Regions from separate parts of the Virgibacillus dakarensis genome, predicted to be linked through region 1. Evidence: riboswitches for the same ligand, from Rfam matches in the RefSeq annotation. Region 1 holds a riboswitch; the other holds the start of a gene.
What was found. A riboswitch is a leader RNA that binds a small molecule or an ion and turns the genes downstream of it on or off. The one in region 1 is predicted to bind cobalamin.
Positions count from the first base shown of each region.

Region 2: another riboswitch for cobalamin. It lies ahead of CZ382_RS18840 (fibronectin type III domain-containing protein); the one in region 1 lies ahead of CZ382_RS07075 (DUF4430 domain-containing protein).

Region 1 is NZ_LT732553.1:1,401,993-1,406,353, forward strand. It holds gene CZ382_RS07060 (hypothetical protein) at 1-206, opposite strand, end outside; gene CZ382_RS07065 (RNA polymerase sigma factor SigX) at 203-736, opposite strand; gene CZ382_RS07070 (ECF transporter S component) at 953-1,450, opposite strand; gene CZ382_RS07075 (DUF4430 domain-containing protein) at 1,456-1,902, opposite strand; cobalamin riboswitch at 2,040-2,218, opposite strand; gene CZ382_RS07080 (ATP-binding protein) at 2,275-4,041, opposite strand; gene CZ382_RS07085 (response regulator transcription factor) at 4,041-4,361, opposite strand, start outside.
Region 2 is NZ_LT732554.1:1,929,013-1,933,373, reverse strand. It holds gene CZ382_RS18845 (DUF4430 domain-containing protein) at 1-840, opposite strand, end outside; gene CZ382_RS18840 (fibronectin type III domain-containing protein) at 878-3,061, opposite strand; cobalamin riboswitch at 3,232-3,432, opposite strand; gene CZ382_RS18835 (uracil-DNA glycosylase) at 3,507-4,181, opposite strand.

The sequences.
Region 1 (4,361 bases):
ACGATCACAAGGATAATAATAGTGGTTAGCAGTGAAACGAAAACAGGAATATGGCGTGTATTCCTTTTACGCTTCGGTGAATCCTTTTCAGCTGGCTTCTGGGAGATGCGTGCCAACAGTTCGTCTTTATCCGTTGTATCGCTTATGTATGGCAGCTGTTTGAGTAAATCCTGCAAATGCTGGTCGTCCTTTTTGGATGATTTCATGATGCATCTCCCCCTTTCTGATCTTCTGTCAGATATTTTCGTAAAACATTCAACCCTCTATGTTGGGTTGTTCTCACTTTGCTGATACTGAATCCTAATATATCTGCGGTATCTTGAATAGAAAACTGATTTATGTACCGTAATAATAAAACACTCCTTTGATCAATCGTACATTTATCAAGACACCGATAGATCGCTTGCATTTCATCGTTAAGCACGACTAATTCATCGGGCAATGGCTCCTCATCCTCAAGTAAATGCCCCTGTCCATACCAGTCAAAAAACTCAGAGATACGGTTTCGCTTCCGTTTTTGTGAGCGAAAATAATCAATCGTTGTATGGCGGGCAATGGCGAATATCCAGGTTTTTTCACTGCTGTCCCCCTTGAATGTACCGAGGGATTTTAAAATTTTAAGATAAACCTCCTGAATCAGATCCTCTGCTGTTTCTTTGTTTTTCACCATATAAAATATAAATTGATACAAATCCTGATGATACCTATCATACAGTTCGTCAAAAACGACCTTCATCGAGATCCCCCGTTTACCCATATAGTCGTCTGCGCTCGTTAAAATGTTACGTTTTTCTAAAGTATAATAAAAAAAATATTAGAAAACTAGGCATTCGCCAAGCTTTTGGGCGAATGCCTTAGTTGCACTTATGCAGGATAAGAAAGTTTTTTCTTATCTGCCAAAATACCAACCCAAATCTTGTGTCAGGTTAGCTATTTTGTATTATAGATCATCTTATAATCGTTTTGTAATATAGCCTTTAAAAAAGTGAGCTAGTATCGGATAAAGCATGATCATAAACACGGCATTGCCAATCGCGTGATAGGTGTCGAATGGCAATCCTGCCAAGTAATACGGAATGAACTTTCCAGTAATAGGATAGTTTGTCAATGAAATAACAAACCCATAAAAATAACCACAAAATATAGAAAAGACCACGATTACTAATAATGGAATTTTATATGGAAGCTTCCCTAAAATCCCACTGAGCAACCCGATAATTGCCCACGACACAACCTGCCAAATCGTCCAAATACCCATACCAAGCATCATATTGGACAGAAACGTGGTCAACACTGCTAAAAAAATTGCAGCAACAGGACCAAGAAATAAACCGCAGATAATAACAAGCGATGTCACAGGTTGAACATTGGGGAGAAACGCAAACGCGTATCTTCCTGCGACTGCAAGTGCTGCAAGTAATGCAAGCAACGTTAATTTATACGTATTCACTTATCTCATTCCCATGCTTGCAAGTCAAAGGATACGTTATCGCCAGGCGATAATTTAATATCTTTCACACCTTTTGAAGCCATTTCACCGTTAACAAAAACCATCCATGCCTTTTGTTCATCCTTCTTCGGTGCAACCCCTTCGATTGACGTAATAAATCCCCCATCGTAATCGGTCTCAATCGCAAAGTTGTCCTCCATTACATCAATCAATACCGCCCCATCTTCAATTGGTATCTTTTTTTCATCGATGTATTCTGTTTCTTTATCCTTTGAAATCGTAATGGTAACCATTTCTTCATTTTTTTCGGTTGCTGCTTGATCCCCGCTTTGCTGTTCTGTTTGCTTATCATTAGTTGCAGCTTTTTCACTGCTTTCTTCCCCCGTACCGCATCCACCTAATACACTACCAATTACAACGAATGATACTAGATATAAAAGCCATTTCTTCATAGTCTCCAACCTCCTGTGTATTCTTTAATCAATGTAAAAAGCTAACCCTGATAAGAGTTAGCTGATAAGACAATCGAAACACGAAAAAATATAGTACATGGAATCGGTCGTCTCAATCACTTATACCCCCGAAGCATTGAAACAAATCAAAATTGGCAGGTCTACTGACTTGTGATGATAACCTACTTTAAGGCCTTCCCATATACTTGATACAGTGGATATCCTTATTTCGTACATCACTTACAGTTGCGAGGACAGTTCCGGTTCTTCACCGGATTCCCTTTTAAGCTTGTGCACCAATTTCGATAAAATGTATTCAGTTGTCTTTCCCTGTAAAATGATAGCATAAAATGGTTATGTTGAACATCTTTACTAATCATTAAAATCTGCTGGAACCTTAAAAATAAACGTGGTTCCCTGATTTAATTTACTTTGGACAGAAATCGTACCATGATGAGCGTCAATAATATTCTTGGCAATTGCCAACCCTAATCCGGTTCCTTTTTTCTTGGCATTCCTTTCCCTTGATTTATCTGCTTTATAAAAACGTTCAAAAATAAATGGCAGATCATCTTCTGGTATACCACTTCCGCTATCTTCAATCATTACATGCAGTTCCGCAGTCGTTGACTCCACCGTTACATTTACATAGCCATTAAGACCCGTATGGCGAATTGCATTATCAATCAAATTGGTAAATACCTGTTCAATTCGATCCGGATCACAATTGACAACCGGTTTTGTTATTTTCTTCGTCAAGTTTAATGTAATATCATTATCATCCGCGATACCTTTAAATTTTTTCAGGATCCGATCAATAAACGGTTCCACTTCAACAGTTTCTAGATTCAGTTGAATATGGCCTGCCTCCATTCGGGCAAGATCCAGCAATTCATTGACAAGCCTGCCCATTCGGAGTGTTTCTTCATGAATAATTTGCGCGAGATCATTCTTTTCTTCAGGGCTCTCGGCAACATTGTCCACTATTGCTTCACTATACCCTTGTAACAAGGAAATCGGTGTACGTAATTCGTGTGATACGTTGGCAATAAAATCCTTCCGTAATTTATCCAGCCGGCGCTCTTCCGTCATATCACGGATGACTGCAACAGCTCCACGTACATATGTCTGATCGTACAAAGGGGTCATGATCATTACCCAATTTCGCCCCTGTAGGCTGATTTCCTTCAAGGCCTCTTTTTCACCATGAATAACTTCTTGAAGGATCTGATTCAATTCATTCGGCAGCTTTCGATTTTCTTCATTTACCGGGAGACTATTTTCAAAATACCAATCCTGGATAAATCGTTCTGCAGGTGGATTGGTGACAATCATATCGCCATTCCGGTTCATTGTGATAACGCCATCCGCCATCGAAGTTACAATTCCGGATAGCTGCTCTTTCTCTTGTCGTAATGCATTAATATGAAACTTTAACTGCCTTCCCATTCGGTTAAAGGCCATCGCCAGCTCCCCAATTTCGTCGTGGGTTAAGATTGGTACTTTTGTATTGAACTCACCCCTTGTCAAGTCAAAAGCGGCTTCCCGCATTTTTATCAATGGGGAGGTGATTCTTGTCGATAGGAAAAAGGCAAAAATGGTTGTTAAAATAATTGCAATGCCTGCCGCCAGAAAGATGATTTTTGTTGTCTCTGCTTTTGTTTGGTCAACAACATCCAATGATTGATAAACAAAGACGGCTTCATCATTTGACACAGGTATACCGACAATCATAATTTCTACATCTGTTCCAGGGATGATGGTTTGTTTCCTTATTTTTTCCTGGTTTGTTAGGACACCGGATAAATCCTTGTCATTATTAATCCATTTTTCGGTCAGCTTGGATAAATTGTCATTGTTACTAGGGGAAACCCATAGTCCATCATCCTGATAAACAATAGCCACCCTGCTTGATGGGTCTTTGATTCGGTCTGTTGTTTCATAAAGTAAATCATCGTTATTGTATTGCTCAATCATATAGGAAACTTTGGTTGCTGTTTGCATTAAATCCTTTTCCGCTTCATGGATATGAAAGTTTTCAAAAAACTCCAGCAGTAAAATCGTCAGAATAAACAATACAAAGGAAACTAGCAATAATATTGTTACTGCTAGTTTCCCTACAACGCTACGCCAAAACATTATGCATCATCTACCTCAAATTTATAGCCAACGCCCCAAACCGTTACAATCATTTTCGCAGCTTCTTTTGATACATTATTCAGTTTCTCACGTAATCGTTTTACATGTGTGTCAACAGTACGTAAATCACCAAAGAATTCATACTGCCATACTTCTTTCAGCAAATGTTCCCGGTTAAATACTTTATCAGGTTTATTGGCCAGGAAGCATAACAGCTCATATTCTTTCGGTGTTAAACTGACATCTTTCCCATCGGCGGTGACACGATGTGCGTCTTTATCAATCGTTAGATGTGGGAATACGAGCAAATTTTTCGGAAC
Region 2 (4,361 bases), on a different contig from region 1:
ATTTGTTGTGTACAACCACTCAACCCGATCTCCATCACATACAGGTACTACACCTGCACCACGATCAGGGAATACACCGTTTATTCGGTACATCCAGCCGCTTCCCTGGCCGCGGTCGAATTCATATACATTGTCTATTCCTTCGACATACGCGGTTGCACCTTGACCACCACGATAATCCATCTGAATTTTTTTCTGTTTGGTAATTTGGATTAACGCTTCTAGTACAGTATCTTCATTGGTTATTTCGATTTCGGTTGGTGGTAACGGAACCTCGCTGCCGGATATAACGATTGAATAAACAATTGTGTCCTTATTTGTTTCAGGCTGTTTATTTTCCTTGGAATTCGCTTTATCATGTTTTGACTTCTTCGTTGAACCTTTTGCAGAACCCTTATGGGAATCTTCCTGTTTATTTATGGCATTTGTATTCGATTTGTCCGTATTACTCGATCCCGTTGAACTGCCTTTGGATTGACTTGGCTCCTTACTTGATTTTTGTTGATTTGCGCCTGCCGATTGTGTTGTCTTCTTATTATTTTCCTTTTTAGTTGCAGATGACTTTTTTTCAGCTTTTTTGTCGATTGCATGGGTATTGGAATCGCTGGATTGTTCAGCTATTCCATTTTTTTCTTTGGCAGATTTCGCTTGTCCCGTATCCGGTGATTGTTCTTTTTCTCTAGGGTCCTTTGTTACATCCTGATCCTCATCCCCAGCTTGCTGACTTGCTGAATCTTCCAAGCCTGTTGGTTTCTTTAAAGACTCAACACAGCCACTTAAACTGAAAACAATGAGCAATGTCAGCATGACGGATGCAAAGATCTTTATAGCTTGTCTCATCTCTCCGAATCCTCCCTCCGAAAAACTAGTAGGCTATTTACACCCACCTTCTTTTTCGAATATAAAGTATAACAAAGCCAATAATAATCAATGCAGCTCCAGCAATTAGGAAATTATATATATTTGTTGCTGTTTGTGGTAATTTATCTCCTTTATCTGTTGTTGCCGTTTTACCATTTACTGTTTGCTTCTGATCGTGATTCAGATGATCCTTGTCGCCTCCGCTTGAATCTTCATCATTACCTGATTTCATCGCTTCTTCTGTAAGCGTCGTAACAGTAGTGCTTTCTTCAGATGATTTATTTCCTAATCCATCGACAGCTATGACACGATATTCATAATCCTGTCCAGACTTTAAATCTTTGTCCGTAAATTCCGTTTCTTTTCCCTTAACATCGGCAATTACCTTCCCGTTACGGTAAAGAATGTACTTCTTGATACCTGAAGGGTCGTCTGCTGATAACCCGACAGTAATTTTATTGGAAGTTATTTCTTCCTCAGTAAATTGTATGTTTACCGGTCCATCAGTGTCTGTGAATACACCGTATGTCGAGAAGTGATCAACCTTAATAGAAATAACACCATTTTTAGCTTTTCCCCATCCGCCGGTATATTTCCATTTGCCAGTTTGTTCATTAAAATAATAGATACCTGTTTTTTCAACATCTATTCCATCATTGACTCCCATTGTTAGCAGAAAGCTTCCCTTGATTTTTTTGTCACTAGGGTACTGAAAATCAAAGTGTAATAGATCACCAGATTGCTTCAAGCCCTCATGTTTCTCATTTGCTTTCGTTACAATTAGAGTTGTTCCCACTGGTATATCATCAGGTAGCAGGACAGTAGTGTTAGTACCGTTAATTTTTATTCTTTCACCACTTTTGACAGCCGACTCTTTTCCAATTTCAATGTTCTTCTCTATTTGATAAAAGACCGTGTAAGAAAGGTTAGCCTTGTTTCCAGCCTGATCAGTGGCCGATACCGTAATGTTATTTTCCCCTTCTTTCAACACTGCGCGATAGGTACCATCTTTTGGTGTCAGCGATTTATCATTCACTTTTACAGCAAGTTCAACCTCCCCATCGGCATCATCATGTGCTTTTACGGTAAATGTTATGTTGGATGTTGAAACTGTTTTCCCGTCCGAAATACCGTTAATGACAATTTGCGGCGCAACCGTATCAACTGGTGGTTCAGGCGTGTTGTTTATTTTTCCAAATTGATAGAGTGAACCTCCTCCCTCTAAAAACAATTTATAGGCGACTAAAGCCTGAAGTGCCTGTTCTGTCGCCATCTCGTTGGAATCGGCATAATCAGCCGTGTGTTTAAAACCTCCATCTTTATTTTGAAAACCAAACAAATGCTCGATCAAATTTTGCTGTTTTGTAAATTTCTTGCCTGTTGGGTCAATTCCATAGGCTGTTAGTCCAATAATCACCTGCGAGGCTGCCTCACTTGTTATACCCCCTACAAATGAACCACCATCAAAGCCGCCTTCCTTTGTCTGGACGGAAGATAAATAATTTACCGCTCCGTCCAATGCTTTTTTTACTGCGGCCCGATCCTTATATGGGCTGAGACCGATGATTGCCATCGCGGTAATATCAATACTTGGTGTATCAAAGTTCTCATTCAAATTCCAGCTGCCATCATCATTTTGTGTGCGCAATAGTTCATCAATTAATTTTTGTCTTGTCCATTTTGCATCTTCTGGAACATCAAAATATTTTGTGTCCAATGCTATCAGTGCAAAAATTGGTCCGTTGTTTCCTTGAAAAGTCATTGTATCAAACCCGCCGCGGCGTTCCGGACTGTTATAAATATGTTCTATCAAGTTCAAGCCATCAATAGCGCGTGGGTCTTTGCCGATCGCAGTTGCTGCCATCGCCAGTCGCTCGATATCGGTAATTTTTATTCTTTTGTTTTCCAATCCACCAACTACTTGGTCTTCGATATGCAAACTTAGATCATTAGTATAGGATTCGGGAACCTTTTTCCCCGCCTTAGCCAGCCCAATCGCTTCCCACTCACTATCAACACCGCCATTAATTACATTTTGGCTAGCTTTATCAATCGCCTGCTTAATAGTCTGCAAGCTTATCTGGTTACCCACAGTACTATTGACTGCAGATGCAGACACAATCACTGACTGTGGCAAAGTAAACAATAGTGATAGTAAAACAATTAGAGCAATACTTATCATTCGTTTAAAATTTCTCAACTAAACCTTCCCCCTCCATGAATCCGCTTTCAATAAATTCCCCATAAAAAATACACCCCTTTACGAAGTGGTGTATGGTGGTTATCTGGCACAGAAATGCTATGTATCGCCATGTTCAGCTAAACGGATTTTCATCATGTGCGAGCACACCTCCCTATCCTCGTAGGTTGAATGGCGTAAAAAAGTAGGCAGGTCTCCTGACTTATGATCATCATTTTCTATTACCTTCCCATCGAATCGAATGACAGTGGTTTATAATTAGAAAACTAGCATTTACAGTGGCGGGACCGTGCCGGACTTGCACCGGACTTCCCTTTTAATGATTTCCTCGATTCCCATCGACAAAATCAACCTAATTTTTTCGTATTCAATTAATTTCATTGTATGTAATCAATGTCGTGAAGTCAAGCAGAGGATGAGCAAGATTACACAACTGAAAAGTTCCCTATTCAATTCCCCAATCCACTTCTTCAAGCCCGGCCTGTTTAAGTAATTCATTGGTCTTCGAAAAAGGCTTGCTCCCAAAAAAACCCCGATGTGCAGATAATGGACTAGGGTGCGGCGATTTAATGATGTAATGCTTTGACGTATCAATAAGCTCCTGTTTTCTTTGTGCAGCAGCACCCCACAGAATGTAAACAACAGGATTTTCTTTTTGATTTAACGTCTCAATCACACGATTCGTGAAGATTTCCCAACCCATTCCTTTATGTGAATGTGCTTGTCCAGCTCTAACTGTTAGAACCGTATTCAAAAGGAGCACGCCTTGTTTTGTCCAACTGTGTAAATAGCCGTGGTTCGGTATGGAGCAGCCTATATCATTCTGTAATTCAATGAAAATATTTTTTAATGAAGGTGGCTGCGGCACCCCAGGTTTCACGGAAAAACTTAGGCCATGCGCCTGATTCGGACCATGGTACGGATCCTGCCCCAGTATTACTACCTTTACATGCTCAAAAGAGGTCGAGTGAAGTGCGTTAAAAATATCATGCATATTTGGATATACCGTCCGGGTAGCATACTCCTCCTTCAAAAATTCCCGCAGCTTGAGATAATAAGGCTTGCTAAATTCCTCACTTAAAAAGTCAGCCCAATCATTTTCCAAAATCTGTTTAGCCATATCTATCATCCTTTTCATTAATGATGTTATACCAATAGTAAACTAGAAAATTTTGATGGTGCAACCGATTTGTACCGAATAGTAGCACTTATTGAAGCAAACTTCTTAGGGGAGCTATCTTTTTTATAAAGTTCGGGGGATGACTAGGCACCTGTGATTCTTAGGTGATGAAATACAGGA